DNA from 2 places in the Paenibacillus sp. MMS20-IR301 genome. Region 2 is predicted to be linked to the other one. Evidence: riboswitches for the same ligand, from Rfam matches in the RefSeq annotation. Region 2 holds a riboswitch; the other holds the start of a gene.
What was found. A riboswitch is a leader RNA that binds a small molecule or an ion and turns the genes downstream of it on or off. The one in region 2 is predicted to bind thiamine pyrophosphate.
Positions count from the first base shown of each region.

Region 1: it holds a riboswitch for thiamine pyrophosphate, as region 2 does, so the genes downstream of both, LOS79_RS10405 (ABC transporter ATP-binding protein) here and LOS79_RS22915 (ABC transporter substrate-binding protein) in region 2, are expected to answer to the same signal.

Region 1 is NZ_CP135275.1:2,343,680-2,352,325, forward strand. Features, by position in the region: gene LOS79_RS10390 (amino acid ABC transporter substrate-binding protein) at 1-96, opposite strand, end outside; gene LOS79_RS10395 (DHA2 family efflux MFS transporter permease subunit) at 385-1,893, opposite strand; gene LOS79_RS10400 (TetR/AcrR family transcriptional regulator) at 2,134-2,760, shown strand; TPP riboswitch at 2,830-2,932, shown strand; gene LOS79_RS10405 (ABC transporter ATP-binding protein) at 3,133-3,819, shown strand; gene LOS79_RS10410 (ABC transporter permease) at 3,800-4,576, shown strand; gene LOS79_RS10415 (ABC transporter substrate-binding protein) at 4,573-5,607, shown strand; gene thiM (hydroxyethylthiazole kinase) at 5,793-6,590, shown strand; gene thiD (bifunctional hydroxymethylpyrimidine kinase/phosphomethylpyrimidine kinase) at 6,619-7,446, shown strand; gene thiE (thiamine phosphate synthase) at 7,443-8,096, shown strand; gene LOS79_RS10435 (ABC transporter ATP-binding protein) at 8,331-8,646, shown strand, end outside.
Region 2 is NZ_CP135275.1:5,367,560-5,376,205, reverse strand. Features, by position in the region: gene LOS79_RS22930 (ABC transporter ATP-binding protein) at 1-648, opposite strand, end outside; gene LOS79_RS22925 (ABC transporter permease) at 733-1,494, opposite strand; gene LOS79_RS22920 (thiamine-binding protein) at 1,491-1,784, opposite strand; gene LOS79_RS22915 (ABC transporter substrate-binding protein) at 1,841-2,926, opposite strand; TPP riboswitch at 3,058-3,218, opposite strand; gene LOS79_RS22910 (hypothetical protein) at 3,291-4,763, opposite strand; gene LOS79_RS22905 (MFS transporter) at 4,810-5,982, opposite strand; gene LOS79_RS22900 (pyridoxamine 5'-phosphate oxidase family protein) at 6,142-6,582, shown strand; gene LOS79_RS22895 (EAL domain-containing protein) at 6,682-7,719, shown strand; gene LOS79_RS22890 (response regulator transcription factor) at 7,804-8,520, shown strand; gene LOS79_RS22885 (sensor histidine kinase) at 8,517-8,646, shown strand, end outside.

The sequences.
Region 1 (8,646 bases), 3.0 Mb from region 2:
CCCCCCGGTTGCTGCACTATTATTATTGTTGCTGCCGCAAGCCGCAACCGCCACCATGGTCAGGAGCAGTACAAGTGTCAGGCTTAATTTCTTCATTAGATTAATCCCCTCTCATCTTTTCTCTTTAGGTCCCGGATGTTCCGGCAAAATGAATAGTAACATCGCCTTACTGCACGCGTCAATACTTTTTCCGATTATTTTTATCGGATTTATATTATTTTGTATTTTTGATAGTTTAGCTTACCCAAATTCCCGGTTATACATCAGCGGACGGGCAGATAATCTGCACGGAGAACCGGGAAATGGCACTGCTGAATATGCAAAACAGCGATCCTCCGGGTAACTGGAGAATCGCTGCTGTATTAAGCGGTTAGCACGCTGCTTCTAGCCGTGCATGATTTCAGGCACCGGCTTGTCCCGGCTGCTTCCGGCTTTGCGTCCCCGGCGCAGCAGCAGTCCGAGCACCGCGCCGCCCAAAGCAACAAAGATCATAATATGGAAGGTATCTGCGAACCCTTGAGCCAGGACAGTCTGCTTAGCCATTGTAAGAGCTTCCTGCGAGGCACTGGCAGTGTTCTGTCCGGCTGCCGCTTCCTGCATCTCCGCTCCGCGCGCTGCAGTTCTGGAGGTTAGAATGGTAACAAGTGTCGACACCGCCAGAGAATTAATGACCTGCTGCATGGAATTCGTGAGCGAGGTTACGCGGTTGACCAGATGGACGGGCGCTTTATTGAGCAGATGGGTGTTCATCGGCATCATCATAAGCCCCATCCCGGCACCGCACATGATTAGCGGAAGAATAAGCTCCCGGCTCTGGGTCGTCAGATCTACATGGGAATACTGGAAAAGCGCCCCGGAGACCAGACTCAGGCCGCAGACGACGAGCCAGCGAACCCCGATCCGGTCGAACAGAATCCCGGCAACCGGCATCATCAGTCCCGAGGCAACGGCCTGCGGCAGCAGCGCCAGACCGGTATCGAAGGCGCCGAACCCGCGCGCCTGCTGGAGAAATTGCGGCAGCAGAAATAACGCGCCGTATAAACCAAACTGGGCAATCCACTGGACGATAATGCCGGTGGTGAAATCAACCGACCGCAGAATCCGCAGCTCCAGGAGCGGGGTCCGGGAACGCAGCTCGGCAATCACAAAGGCAATTAATGCAGCTGCTCCAAGCGCCAAACCGGCCAGTGTCTTGTCTGAAGTCCAGCTGGCAGCGCCTTGACTGACCCCGTAAGTAAGTGAGGCAAAGGCCAGAGGCCCAAGAATCATCCCGAGCTTATCCATTCCGGGGACGCTTGTCCGTTTGGTACCCGGCAGCTTGCGCAATCCGATCAGCACACATATAATGCCAATCGGGATGTTGATCAGGAAGATCCAGCGCCAGGAATGGTACTCCACCAGCCAGCCGGACAACACCGGCCCGATGGCCGGAGCGAACAATACCGGAATTCCCATAATGCCCATCACAACACCGACCTTGCTCTTTGGTGCCAGCCTGTACACATAGGCCATGCCTACCGGGAGCACACAGCCCCCGCCCAGCCCTTGCAGAACACGGAAAGCAATCAGCCATTCTGCACTGCCGGGGGTTGCACACAGAATCGAGCCGGCTGTAAATACAATGACTGCAGTCAGGAAAACCGTCTTCGCCCCGAACCGGTCAGACAGCCAGCCCGACAAGGGAATCACTGAGGCCTGTGCAAGCATATATCCCGTAACAATCCACTGCAGGGTATGCAGATCGGTGTTGAAATCCACTACCAGTCTGGACAATGCCACATTCATTGCAGTACTGTCCAGCACAACCATAAATACACCGAAGATAATCGCCAACAGCGGAACTAGAATGCCGGACAGCCGGAATTCCTCATTCTCCCTTAAGGTCTGATCCATATTTCTGCTCCTCCTGGTCTGTCCGCAGGCTGCGTTGACCGGCGGACAGGTTTGTCTATATAATTGAGATAATCGAGCCATCGGACAACTGTCCGCACTTGCATTTCATAGTCTACGGACAATTGTCCGCTATGTCAATTCATTTTCTTTCGTTTCTGCAAATAGTGCAAAATAGTGCAAATAGAATATCTGTTACTGAAAGGTGATTTCATGAAAATAAACAAACCTGAAACCGGGCTTATGTCAAAAGCAAATACAGAAACTATTACGCCTTCTGTAAAAGAATCCGCTGATCCCTACGTGCAGCGGATTCTGGAAGCTGCCCGCCAGCTGTTCACCGAAAGCGGACTTGAGGCCGTCAGTATGCACCGTATCGCCAAGCGGGCCGGGATCGGCCAAGGCTCCCTCTACCGGCGTTACACGGATAAGGGGGAAATCTGTTCAGCCCTGCTGCTCGACAGCACGGAGCGGTTTCTCTCCGGGATGGAGCAGCAGCTTGCAGCCGGCACAGGCGGGTCATCTTCACTGGCCCGTCTGCAGAGCAGCATTGAGCAGGTAGTAGATTTCATTGAGCAGTATGCTGAGCTGCTGAACATGATCAAATCCGAGTTCACCGGCAAGAAGCAGCTTACCCAGTTTGAGCATCCTTTTTTCCAGCGGCTTGGGCTGATTATGGCTGAGCTGCTGCAGCGTGCATCTGCAGGCGGCGAGATTATCGGGATCGATCCCCGCTTCGCTGCCACCGCCCTCATCTCGGTCCTCAGCCCCGATCTGTATCTCTATGAACAGAAGCGCCACGGCTCTTCCAAGCAGGATATTTCCCGCGGAATTGTCACCCTGTTCGTAACAGGCTTGGCCGGGCGCTGAACAGCAAGGTCTTTACAAGCGGGGAAATTATGGTATATTAAGTAGCAATTACGAATTCAATAGCACCTGTTATTTCACTAGGGGAGTCGGCCGACTGAGACGGAGCTTAAGCTCCGGACCCTTGGAACCTGATCTGGATCATACCAGCGGAGGGAAGTGGAGCAGAATGTATATGCAGTTCCGCATCCGTGCGCAGCTTACTGTACCTTCAAGGCCCATTCATTTCCTCCGGAAATGGATGGGTCTTTCTTGTATTCGTAACGCTATTTCACTTAACCGGGAGGCCAGCTTCAACAGACTATGATTAACATTCATAACTTGTCTTATTCCTTTGATTCTGCACCGGGGAATCCGGTATTCGCCGGCCTCTCAATGAATATCCGACGCGGTGAATTCATCTCTGTCGTCGGCGCCAGCGGCTGCGGCAAAAGCACATTGTTCAAAATTATCGCCGGTCTTCTTGAGCCCGGCGGCGGTGTGCTGTCGCTGCGCGGCATACCTTCTTCTGCCCGGCAGCGGCTTGGTGAGGTAGGCTACATGCCGCAGCAGGATCTCCTGCTGCCCTGGCGGACGGTGCTGGGCAACTGCCTGCTGCCCTGGGAGCTGAACCGCAGCTGTTCCAGGGAAGAAGCTGCCGGCAGGATCCGGGACATGCTGCACCGCTTCGGCCTGGCAGAGGCCGGGAATTGTTATCCGCATGAGCTGTCAGGCGGAATGCGCCAGCGGGCCGCTATGCTGCGCACCCTCGCAGCCGGCAATGAACTGCTGCTGCTGGATGAGCCATTCGGCGCGCTGGATGCCATAACCAAACGCGGACTTCAGCGCTGGCTGCTGGAGTTATGGTCGGAGCTTAACAGGACCGTGCTGTTCATCACCCATGATCTGGAGGAAGCGCTGCTGCTCAGCGACCGGATCTATCTGATGAACGCAGGCGGCGGGGTAGAAGAATTCATCACCAATCTTCCCCGCCCCAGGCCGCATAGCCTGAATTATGAACCGCAGTTTACAGCAATGCGGCAGGAACTGGAGCTGAAGCTGAATGACAGCCAGCTTGCTTAAGAGACTGATAAGGAATTACGCCCCGGCGCTCCTGCTCTCGCTGCTGATTCTCACAGCCTGGGAGATTATAGCCCGCCTGGGGCTAACCCCCTCCTTCATCCTCCCGTCCCCGTCTGCAATCTGGACGGCACTGGCTACAGACCGCAGACTGCTGCTGACGGTTCATCTGCCCGCCACACTGCTTGAGGTTCTGGCCGGCTTCAGCCTGTCAGTAGTCTGCGGCAGCCTGCTGGGTACAGGCATGCATCTGTTCAGACCGCTGGCCAAAGCGCTGTATCCGCTGCTCGTCATCAGCCAGACGCTCCCGCTGATTGCCCTTTCTCCATTGTTCATTATGTGGTTCGGGTACACCTTGTGGAGTAAAGTAGCTATAGTCTTCCTTACGGCATTCTTCCCGGTAGTCGTCGGTACCTATGACGGGCTGGGCAAGAATACGCAGAGCTACAGGGAGCTGATGCTGACGCTAGGCGCGAACCGCCGGCAGATTCTTTGCAAAGTATCCGTTCCGCTGGCACTGCCCTCTTTCTTCTCCGGGCTGAAGCTGTCCGTTGTGTACTCGGTCATCGGCGCTACACTCGGGGAATGGCTCGGAGGCAGCCGGGGTCTGGGTTACTTCAGCCGGAGAATGGCCGGCAATCTGCAGAGTGCCGAGATGTTCGCTGCTATTGTTATACTGTCCGCACTTGGTATTGCAATGTTTCTCTGCATTGCCGGTCTGGAAACGATATTACTGAAGAAAAGAGGCCGTTATTCATGAATTCCCCTGTCATTTCCGGAAAGAAAGCCTGGCTGCCCTATATCCTGCTACTCTCTGTTCTGCTGGTTCTGCCGGGCTGTTCCGGCAATACCCCTCCGGCGGCTTCCGGCTCCACTGCTCCCGAAGCCGGACCCCCACGCAAATTGACCCTGATGCTCGACTGGTATCCGAACGCCGTCCACAGTTTTTTGTATGCGGCACAGAGTCAGGGCTATTTCGCGGAAGAAGGGCTTGAGGTCGAGATCCGGATGCCTGCAGACAGCAATGACGCCTTGAAGCTGGTGGCAGCCGGACAAGTCGACCTTGCTCTCAGCTATCAGCCGCAGGTCCTGATGGCCAGAGGGGAGCAGATTCCCGTGAAATCTGTCGCCGCTCTGGTAAGACACCCGCTGAATCATCTCATGGTTGCCACAGGCAGCGGGATTACCCGGCCTAAGGAGCTAGCCGGCAGACAAGCCGGCTATTCTTCCATTCCGCTCTATGAGGCCATGCTGAACACAATGGTCAAGCACGACGGCGGCGATCCGTCATCCCTGAAGCTGGTTGATGTCGGATTCGAGCTGGTTCCGGCCCTGTCTACAGGCCGTGTTGACGGAATCATGGGCGGCTTCATAAATCATGAGCAGCTGATTCTGGAGCAGGAGGGGGATCCTGTCCGCTCCTTCAATCCCGTAGATTACGGGGTTCCGGATTATTATGAGCTGGTGCTGGTTGCCAGTGAACAAGGGCTGCAGGACTCGCAGGGCTATTTCCAAAGCTTCGTAAATGCCATGCGCAAAGGCCAGCAATTCGTTCAGGCCCAGCCGGAGCAGGCGCTGAAGCTGCTGCTGGCGCATCAGGATGACACCGCACCGCTTGATCCGGCAATAGAGCAGCGCAGCCTGGAGATTCTGCTGCCGCTGATGGACTCCGGAAGCCTGCCTTTCGGCCATCAGGATACATCTTCGTGGGAGAATGTCCGCAAGTGGCTGAGCGATAACGGTCTGCTGGCGGCGGATGTGGACAGCGCAGATGCATTTATTAATTTCTAGTGGTGGTTTTGCGGAGTCATTCAAGGAAGCTTATGCTATCAAACTCAAAGCACATGCTTACGAAGCCAGTTTGCGGAGTCATTCAAGGAAGCTTATGCTATCAAACTCAAAGCCAATGCTTACGAAGCCAGTTTGCGGAGTCATTCAAGGAAGCTTATGCTATCAAACTTATAGGAGGAATAATCATGTCATTTATAACGAAGGTACGGCAGGCGAATCCGCTTGTACATAATATTACGAATATCGTGGTGGCCAACTTCACCGCGAACGGGCTGCTGGCGCTGGGGGCTTCCCCCTTCATGGCGGATGCACCGGAAGAGGTAGCAGATGTAGCTGCAATGTCCGGCGCCGTCGTGCTGAATATCGGCACGCTGAATGAAGCTGCCATCGCAGCGATGATCACTGCCGGGCAGGCTGCGAACCGGCACAAGGTGCCGCTTGTCCTCGATCCGGTCGGTGCCGGAGCTACGCCATACCGTACGGAAGTGACTGCAAAACTGCTGGAGGTGCTGCAGCTTACCGCTCTGCGCGGCAATGTGGCTGAAGTAGCCAATGTGGCCGGAGAGCAGTGGAGCAGCAAAGGTGTGGATGCCGGGGAAGGCGAAGGCGACGTAATCGCTTTGGCGGTCAAGGCTGCGCGGAAGCTGAACTGCGTAGTCATTATTACCGGCAAAGAAGATATCATCTCGGACGGTACCCGTACCTATATCGCCAGTAACGGACATTCCATCCTGACCAAGGTTACAGGAACCGGCTGTCTGCTCAGTGCTGTGGTCGGGGCTTTTCTGGCCGTAAGCGGCGGGGATGCCCTTGAGGCTGCTGCCGAAGCCCTCTCCTTCTACGGGGTTGCTGCCGAACTTGCTGCTGAAGCGGCAGAAGGCCAGGGTCCCGGCAGCTTCCAGACCGGCTTCCTTAATCAGCTGGCCCTGGTGACACCGGAGATCTACAGCAGCCGGTCACGCCTGCAGCTGCTCGTACAATGAACCTTGTAACTACAAAGGAGCTTACCCGATGACAAATACCCGCACAGCATTGACGATTGCCGGCTCCGACAGCGGCGGCGGCGCAGGCATTCAGGCCGATCTGAAGACCTTTCAGGAGCTCGGCGTATACGGAATGTCCGCGCTTACTGCAGTCACCGCCCAGAACACCCTCGGAGTTCAAGCGGTATACCCGCTCAGCCCTGAAGCCGTCGGGACGCAGTTGGACTCAGTCGGCAGTGATCTGCCGCCGGATGCCGTGAAGACCGGCATGCTGTTCAGCAGTGAGATCATCATTACAGCAGCCCGGAAGGTACAAGAATACGGCTGGCAGGACCGGCTGGTCATTGATCCGGTAATGGTCGCCAAGGGCGGGTCTCCGCTGCTGCTGCAGGAAGCTGTGCAGGCCCTGATCGCTTCCCTGCTTCCTCTGGCACAGGTGCTGACCCCTAACCTTCCTGAAGCTGAGATTCTGACCGGGATGAAGATCGGCAAGATGAATGACAGGGAACAGGCAGCACGGCTGCTGTATCAGATGGGACCGCAATATATCGTTCTGAAGGGCGGACATGCTCCGGAAGGCAGTGAGGTGGTCGATCTGCTCTATGACGGCCGGGAATTCCAGTATATGACCAGCCCGCGGATCGAGACCCGGCATACGCATGGAACCGGCTGTACTTATTCGGCTGCACTGACGGCCGGGCTGGCGCTGGGCTATAATATGCAGCAGGCTGTTCATACTGCCAAGGCCTTTATCCAGGCGGCTATCGAAGACAGCCTGAATCTCGGGGCCGGCCACGGCCCGACCAATCATTTTGCTTACGGCAAGCGCCGCAGCTTAAGGGGGGACCAGCCATGAGCCGGATTAGCCGGGAGGACATGCGCAGCCTCCTGCAGGTCTATTTCATTGCCGGCAGCGTGAACTGCCGCCGGTCTCCGGCCGATACCCTGTCAGCAGCGGCAGCCGGAGGCATTACCCTGTTCCAGTTCCGCGAGAAAGGTGCAGGAGCACTTACCGGCTCTGCACGGCTCGAGCTGGGTGCGCAGCTCCGGCACATCTGCCGCGGGCACTCCATCCCGTTCATCGTGAACGATGATCTGGAGCTGGCGTTGGCCCTGGATGCGGACGGCGTCCATGCCGGCCAGGATGATCTGCCCGCTGCCGAGATCCGCCAGCGGCTTGGCGGGCAGAAGATCATCGGCGTATCCGCCCATAATCTTGCGGAAGCGCAGCAGGCTATTGCTGACGGAGCTGATTATCTCGGAATCGGTCCGGTGTATCCCACTTCCTCCAAGGAAGATGCGGAAGCCGTTCAAGGGACCGCTGTCATTGAACAGCTCCGCAGCAGCGGCCTTCAGATTCCGCTTGTCGGCATCGGCGGTATCACCCTGGACAATGCTTTGCCGGTGCTCAAGGCTGGAGCGGACGGAATTTCCGTCATCTCCGCTATTGCCGGGGCAGCAGATATCGCTGCCGCTGCCGGTAACTTCAGGCGTCTTATGACTTAAGTTACCGGCAGCGCCGCAGAGTAACCTGATCAAGCTTTGCCCGTTTCTACAAGCACCCGCAGCAGGCGTGAAGCGCCGTTACTGCGGGTGCTTTTTGTGAATCCAGAAGAATCTCCCGGTCTTAACATTTACTTCCGGAAGATTCAGGCGTATAATCGTCAGGGCTTTAATCCGCGCCTGAGCGGCCGGAGAGCCATTATGAATACCCACTTCAGATAAAGCTGGTGATGTATAATGTCCAGAGGTTTCGGTCCTATGGGGTTCGGCGGGCCCGGGCACGGCAAATTAAAATTCGATGATGATGAAGCACAGCCGGAAATCTCCAAGGCACTGCTGCTGCGGATCATCCGGTACTTCCTGCCTTACTGGAAGATGACCCTGCTCGTGATGCTCGTGCTGGGCATTTCGGCTGTGCTCGGGCTGCTTCCGCCGATTCTGATCCAGCAGATTATTGACCGTGCGCTCCCTGACAAGAATCTGCAGCTGCTGGTCCTGCTTGTACTTGCCTCGCTTGCTACCACCGTAGTGTCAGGCCTGCTGGGTGTACTGC
Region 2 (8,646 bases):
CTCTTCGATGTTGTGGGTGATGAACAGCACGGAGCGGCGGTTCTCCTCCCACAGCTCCAGCAGCCAGCGCTGCATCTGCTCGCGGGTCAGCGCATCCAGCGCGCTGAACGGCTCGTCGAGCAGCATCAGCTCCTGCGGCGACAGCAGGGCCCGCAGGAAGGCGGCGCGCTGCTGCATGCCGCCGGACAGCATATGCGGGTAAGCGTGCTCGAACCCGCTGAGGCCGACCTTGGCCAGCCAGTGCCGAGCAGCCTCGCGGGCACCCGGCTGCGGTGCCGCCTGCAGCTCGGTGCCGAGCAGGACGTTGTCGAGGATGCTCCGCCAAGGGAACAGGGCGGGCTGCTGCGGCATGTAGCTGATCCTGCCGCGCGCTCCGGTGACCTCGCTGCCGTCCATCCGGACGGTTCCGGCATCGGGCAGCGTCAGGCCGCCGATAATGTGGAACAGGGTGCTTTTGCCGCAGCCGGACGGGCCGACAATGGAGACGAACTCCTGAGGCGCTACCTTTAACGAGACATCATGGAGGACCGGGGTTTCCCGGCGGCGGTGGGTGAAGGTCTTCGAGACCCCGCTGACCTCCAGTGCAGGCGTAATGTTCCGGTGCTCAAGGCGGCTGGTGTCAATACCGTCCGTCTTGGTAAGTTTAATATCAGTAAGATGAGACAAGTCGGACCCTCCGTTCTTCTTTGCCCGTAAGCAGGCTGCTTCCGGGTGAATATCCTTCCATAAAGGCTATGCCTCTTTACGCGGCTTCCAGCGCACCAGCCACTTCTCCAGCAGCGCAATCAGTGCGAACAGCACGAGGCTCAGCAGCACAATAACGGCAATGGCGACGAACATCCGGTCTGCGCGGTAAGAAGCTTTCTGGAGCAGCAGATAATAGCCTATCCCTTTGTCTGCGCCAATCCACTCGGCAACGACGGCGCCCATGACGGCGTAGGTTGCGGAGATTTTGAGTCCGGAGAAGAGCGCGGGCAGGGAGCCGGGCAGCTCCAGCTTGGTGAAGATTTGCCATTTGCTTGCCCCGGCCATCTTCATATAATTCATCATTACCCCGTCACTTTGCGCCAGCCCGCCCATAGCGGCAACGGCGACCGGAAAAAAGCAGACGAGAGTGATTAGAACAATCTTAGGCAGCAGCCCGAAGCCGAACCAGACAATCAGCAGCGGTGCAAGAGCGATGGAAGGCACATTCTGGCTGAGAATCAGCAGCGGATAGATGGCCCGCTTAAGCCAGGGCAGCAGATGCAGCAGCAGGGCTACAATGAGGCCGATACCTGTGCCGACCGGGAAGCCGACCAGGGTCAGCCGGAGGGTAGCCGCCGTATGGGCCCAGATGCCGGAAGCATTACCCTTCGTTTCACGCGCAATATCCGCCGGACTCGGGAGCTGATAGGCCGGGATATGGAACAGGGAGACCGCTAACTGCCAGACGCCCAGAAAAAAGATGACCGCCACAAGGGGCGGCCAGATCAGTCTCCAGGTGCTTCTCACGGCCGGTATTTCTCCGTCAGCTTGTCCATGCTGATGCCGCCCGGGTTATGGGCGATTTTGATCTGCGAGATCACGCTTGGGCTGCCCTTGGCAATCAATGCCTCATGCATTTGCCGCACAACCTCAAGCAGCTCGGTAAGCTCGCCCTCCATCGTCGTTTCAAGCGGATTCACCTGATGCTTAACCCCCGACTGCTGAATTACCTCAATTGCCGTGTCCACGTAAGGGATGGAGTCCTCATTATTAGGAGTCTTGGGAATTACCTGAATGCTGAGCAGTGTATTAGCCATTATTAATCAATCCTCTCGGGTAGGTTATCGTTCCTGTAAGATATGGTTCCTGTAAATTACTGTTCCGGCAAAAATTCATTTGTAAACGTACCTGCTGCATCCAGCGGCTTGTCGAGCAGCTTCAGACCGTACATCCAGTCGGCATAATTCTGCCATACTTCCAGCTTCTGCTCACCCCAGCGGGCGGCATCGTCTTTATATTTCGGGCTTAGCCATTTCTGGCTGGCCAGAACCAGCTCAGGATCAAGATCAGGCACGGCATCGGACAGCACTACAGCCGCTTCTTCCGGATGATCGATTGCATACTGATACCCTTTCGACGTAGCCTTGAGGAAGGCCTTCACCACTTCAGGATGCTCGGCGATTTCCTTCTCGCTGGTCGTCAGCACCGGCGTGTAATAATCCAGCTGCGGCGCGTAATCCTTCAGGTACAGCATGTCCAGCGGCTCCCCGCGCAGTTCGGCCTCGATACCGGTCCAGGCGTAGAAAATCCAGGCGAAGTCAATATCGCGCTTCACGGCGGTGAAGAAATCGGCTTCGCCGATGTTCACCAGCTTCACTTTGGAGACATCTCCGCCTTCAGGGTCCATGATCGCTTTCATGGCTGCTTCCTCTGCCGGAGAACCCCAGCCGCCGTAAGTTTTACCTTCAAAATCCTTCGGCGTCTTAATATTCCGGTCCTTCGGAGCGGCGAAGCCTGAAGTATTATGCTGAATGATGGCAGCGACGGATACGAGCGGCACATCCTGCAGGCGGGCCAGTGTCAGTGCCTCCTGCGCGCTGATGCCGAACTGGGCTTCGCCGGAGGTGACCATCGTATCGGAGCCGGCAGCGCCAGGCTGCACGATCTCAACGTCGAGGCCTTCCTCGGCGTAATATCCCAGCTCTTTAGCGGCGTACAGGCCGGTGTGATTCGTGTTTGGTGTCCAGTCCAGGGCGATCTTGACCGGGATTAACGCCGCCGGTGCCTCAGTAGCCGTGCCGGCGGTTGCCTCAGGAGCAGCCGTGCTGTTCCCGGCGGCAGGCTCGCCGCCTCCGCCGTTGCCCGCTGCGTTCCCGCTGTTGTTCCCGCCTCCGCAGCCGGCTATCATGATTACAAGCAGGCAGCTGAGCACGAGCAGCAATGTTTTTTTGACTCCCATTCCTTATCTCTCTCCTTCCAGCAATCCCTAGTCTTCCAAAATTCAGAATAACGCATACCAAAAAAGCGCCCCGGAGATCCGGGACGCCAGTTACTTGCGCAAGGGGGTTCAATGCAGGACCCGTAAAGGGGCTGTAATTGAATGAAAATTCCTACGCTGGCATTATCCAGATCAGGTATAAGGGTCAGTATCTTTCCGCAGATATGGATACCCTCCTGTTACGGACGTTCTGCCATTTCTGCTTGCGGGATACAATCTCAGCCGGCCAATTCCAGCACCCCTGGTTCTATGAAGTTCACGGGTATTGCTATGTTCTTACGGTGTATTATAGACGGCACTTTGCCGGTTGTCCAGTCTATGACCCTTAATCTTTATCATAGAACCGTTTTCTGCGGCGGCTGCGTACTGCGTTCCAGGCCTCTCTGAACGTCAGCCCGAGGCTGACTGCAATCCCTGAAAAGGTGAGGAACAGGGCGAAATATTCAAACGGGGAGTATCCCAGCATTTTGCCCCAGTCGATCTTTCCCTTCAAGTCCTCGATGACCTGATTCATGCCGTAAATCCCGCTGACCACCGTAAACACAGTGAGTACCATGAGCAGCGTGTCCCGCCGCTTGGCCTGGAATTTATCCTGATACTGAAACAGGTCATTCAGCGTCATTTTCACCTCATCAAAGAGGGCATCATTGCCGTACACCTTCCGCAGCTGGAAAAAAATCTCCCGGCCCTGCGACTGCGAAATCAGCTCCAGAAAATAGAACTTGGCCGAAAATTTGTTGATCAGGAAAATCAGATTCTCGATTTCATCGGAATCGTGGTTGATGCGCAGCCGGGAGTGCAGGTTGGCGAGCTTCAGGAGCACGATTTTATGAAAAATACTCAACAGGAAGCCGTAATAATACTCGCCGTACATCTGATTGATCAACTGGGTGGCGACGTCCGGCTTAGCCCGGCTCAGACAGCAGAAGGTCTGCTCATTGGTCATGTAATAGGTGTCCGGTCCCCAGCGGCTGTAGCAATGCTCACGGGTATACTGCTCAATATATTCGGGATCGCTGGCACTCATATAGGGCCTGTTCTCCACATTCAGCCCATCCAGCTGGGAGGCCCGGTAACGCAGCTCCACACTGATCTCATCGTCATCCTCCCGGCGGTCAAAGCCGTAAAAAGCCTGTACCAGCATCCGCTCATCGACGAAGAAAGGCAAGGTTTCAAAATATGCGCCATTGATTTCCGCAGGGTCCAGAAACGGCTCCAGGCCGGACACCAGATCCTTGAATACGAAATCCTCTACCTGATCGAATGATTTATCCTCGCAGTGGATACGGGTCTGTTTATCCTGATAAGAAACATCCTCCAGCATACGGAAGCGGTCGGCGAATTCCACCGCTATGCTGAAGGGGAGATGCTCCTCCCGGATTTCGACCCTGACATTAAGGAAGCCGAGCTGAAACGGGCAGATGAACACATCGGTGGAGAGCACGCGGAAATTCACAGGCTGAAGCGGCATGTCGAGCCGGCAGTCCAGATTGTTCGCACGGGAGAAGCGCCGGAAGGAGTCGGTATCCTTCTCACGCGGAAACAGTACATGGGCGGCAAACGGCAGGTAGCTGCGCTCCATTTTCTCATGAGAGACACAGTGCTTTTCCCCGTAATAAGCATGCTCCAAACCTTTATTGTCCAGAAAAAAAGGCATAAACCCGTCCTCGCGCAGGCGTCCAATCAGCTCCTTGTCCTCTCCCGTCTTAATGGAGAACGGGAAAATGAATTGCAAGAGTGCTGTATGAAGCGTGGGTTCGTTCGCAAATTCAGTTTGTCCGGATTGCTGCTCAGCCATATTGGACTCCGTCCTTATAATCAGAATAATGATCCTGCCTGCTATATTACCCGATTTTCCATGCGGCCACGCTAAGCAGGAATAATGCGCCGGCGAGCGCGGCCAGGAGCGCCGATGTCTGTGCAAGCTGCAGATGATCCATGGACCAGCCGGTGAGGAGCGGTAATACCGCCCCGCCGATTCCGCCGGAGGCGATCATGATGCTCGGTGTGGATTCCTCGGCTCCGGGCAGCAGCTTGCTGGAGAAGACGAGGGCGATGGAGAAGAGGCCGGACATGAACAGCCCAAGCAGCAGAATGACGGCAAATGCGGCAATCCGGTGCTCGGTAAACGGGAAAATAATCAGTAAAAGCAGTGCGGCAAAGCAGCTGACCAGCACATAAAGGCGGTAAGAGAACCGCTCGGCAATACTGCCTGCGAACAGCCTGCCGGCCGACATGGCCAGCCAGAAGAAGGTGACGGTCAGTGCCGCCGAAGCCTCGCTCATGCCCAGCTTGGCGATAAAGATCGCCGGCATGAAATTAACCAGACTCATCTCCGTGCCTACATAGAGGAAGAAGAAAACAATGAACAGGCCAAGCAGGACCCATTGTTTGCCTTTGTACGGCAGCTGGCTGAACCGGGTTCGGATGCTGCCTGCTGCCTGGCGCGGCGGGCGCTCATCCAGCACCGCCTGCAGCTTCCCGAAGCCGCCTTTAGCCCAGAAGAGCAGGGAGATGAGGGAGAAGGCGGCAACAATCAGAAAAGCCAGCCTCCAGTAGCCGGCGGCGATAAGCGGGCTGGCAATCAGCGGCATAAGCAGTGCGCCTACGCCGAACAGCACCTCCAGCCGGCTCATGGCGATGGCCGTGCCCTCTGTGACGGCTGCAATAATGATCGTGCCGATGACGGCCTCGATCATCCCGAAGCCGAAGCCTGCGGCTACAGCGATAACGTACATCCAGCCCCAGGGCGGGAGGAACGCATAGGCGGTTTCCGCAACGAGCAGCAGGCCGGTGGCGATTAGTATGCCGCCGCGTTTGCCGAAGCGGCGGTTCAAGAGCGGTGAGACCAGCACACCGGCGAGGAAACCGGCAAACTGGCTGAAGATCAGCTCGCCTCCGGCACTGTAGCTGCGGTCATAATGCTGGAGCAGCACCGGCAGAATAGAGCCCAGCACGACATGTGCAAGACCGATGACGAAATAGGAGAGACAGCCGATCCAGATTAATTTTTTCAAGGGGAGAAGCTCCTTCTGGTTGAATTTATGAGTCGGCTCCGGGATTCAATATGAACCGGGCGGGTACACTACACAAGGCACAGTTTTTATAATAAATCCAAATTGCGGAAGTGAATATACAAACTTATATTCACCTGATCAGGAAGGGGTTTTATGACAATGGAGCAACAAGAGCTGGAGAAGAAAATCGTGCAGGCGCTGGATGACAACAAGTTCGGATCCTTCGGCACCATCGAAGCCGGCAACAAACCGAAGGTGCGTTATATGGCTGTTTTTCATGACGGGCTGGATATTTACCTGGCTACGGACCGCCGCACCCATAAAGTCGAGGAGCTGCAGACTAATCCGCATGCCTGTCTGCTGCTCGGCTATGAACAGGGCGGAGGCAAGGATGTAGTGGAGATTGAAGCTACAGTGACTGTGAGCAAGAACGAAGGCCTCCGGGCCAAGGTTTGGAACAAGGCACTGGAACAGTGGTTCAAAGGCCCGGATGATCCGGACTATGTCATTCTTGAGCTTGCCCCGGCACGAATTGAATATACGGGCAGCAACAAGGAGAATGGCGTATGGCAGCGGACTGCGGCCGGATCAGTAAAATAATTATTGCGCCGCCTATCTCCCCCGAATCATAGATGGCATATGGGAAATCATGCTATAATTGCGTGAGTATTTCGACATCCTGAGGCGGAGGGGATTGCCATGAATTGTGTTGACTGCGCTGACATTGACCCGATAGAAGACGAAGGGGAGCTGAAGCTGCGCCCCTATTCTGTTCCGCTTGCCGCTGCGGTCAGGGCTGCAGGATATGATGTGTATGGAACCGGAAGGACCTGCATCATTCCCTATGCCTGCAAGGAGGATCTGCTCGGGCTGATTGAGCTGCTGGATTTGTATCAGCGGCAGCATGAGCCAGCCTTATCCTTATGCATCAAGGGCAGTGGTGCCGCCGGCTCCAGGGACCGCTGGCTTACACTGGACCAGCTGAAGGTCCGCTTTTCCAGTGAGAATCTGGTATCCATTATAATGAGCCATGATTTCTGCAGCTTTATGCAGCCGATTGTGGACTTCAGGGAAGAGATTGTAGGCTTCGAACTGCTGCTGCGGCCGCTGCCGCATGGCAGCTACTTTCAGCCCTATGAGCTGTTTGAGATTGCCCGGCGCACAGGTTTTCACTCCTTTCTGGACCGGGCAGCCCGGATCTCGGCTATTGAGACCAGTACCCGATTACTGCCCAAGGGCATCAAACGGTTCATTAACTTTCTGCCATCCTCCATCTATAATCCGAAGTATTGTCTAACCCATACGTTTGAGACGATTCAGCGGCTGGATCAGAACCCTGAGGATTATGTGTTTGAGGTCGTAGAAACGGAGAAAATCAGCGATATTTCACATCTTCGCGCGATTTTTGCCGAATACCGCCAGCAGGGGATGCTGGTGGCGCTGGATGATGTCGGTGCCGGGTATTCAACGGTCGAGGTGATGTCCAGCCTGCAGCCGGATTATGTTAAGATTGACCGCGAGCTGATCAGCTTCTGCGATCAGAATACGGACAAGCAAATCATCCTTAAGGAGATTGTCTCCCGGGCTGGGGATTTCGGCGCAAGTGTGCTTGCGGAAGGAATCGAACGCCGTGAGGAGTTTCTGTTCTGCCGGGATATCGGCATGGATTTGGGTCAGGGTTATCTTTTCGGGAAACCGGAGGACAAGCCGCCGGCTCATTTCGGTTTCAGTGCTTGAATGATGCAGGATTATTCTCCCCGGAGTGCAGTATGCTTGCTGCCTGCTTCCGGGGATTTGTTATGTAATATGAGGAGTGCGGCTATGGGCAGCCAAGCCTTGGGAGAGAAGGGAGCGGAAAGAATAGTGGGTGTTACATTGCTGTACGTAGAGGATGAGCGTGAAATCGGAACTGCCGTTTCGGCCGATTTACGGGAAAGGGAATATGCTGTCCGCTGGCTGGAGAGCGGGGAAGGTGTGCTGGAAGCAGCGGAGGGCTGTCAGCTGGCTATTCTGGATGTCATGCTGCCCGGTCTCGACGGGTTCACTGTCGGCCAGCGCCTGAAGCGGGCGTATCCGGGTCTGCCGATCCTGATGCTCTCAGCACGGACCTCAATAGATGACAAGCTGCAGGGGCTGGAGTTCGCTGATGATTATCTTACCAAGCCGTTTCATCCTGATGAGCTGGCTGCACGGATTGAAGTCCTCTTAAGACGCAGCGGTACAGCAGCATCTGCTCCGCTCGCGCTGCGGCATCTGATAGTTGAACCGGGCAGCAGTGTGATCAGGGAGGCAGCCAGCGGCCGGGAAATTATGCTTACAGGTAAGCAGTTTCAGATTTTCTCCTATTTGCTGCGCCATCTCGGCCAGATTCTCACCAAGGAGCAGATCTATGAAGCGGTCTGGGGCGAGAGCTATATCGAAGGCGACAAGACACTTATGGTACATATCCGTTATCTGCGTGAAAAGCTGGAGCTGGACCCGGCGGCACCGGAGATTATCGAAACGGTGCGGGGCATCGGCTACCGGGTGCGGCCGTGAAGCGGACGGGGCAATACCGCATCTTTCCGCGCCGCTCACTGCTCTCCCGCTACTTGCTGATTATTATCGTCGCGCTTCTGTTCATCCCTGTGTTCATTCCCCTGCTGTTTCTTGGCTACAATATCT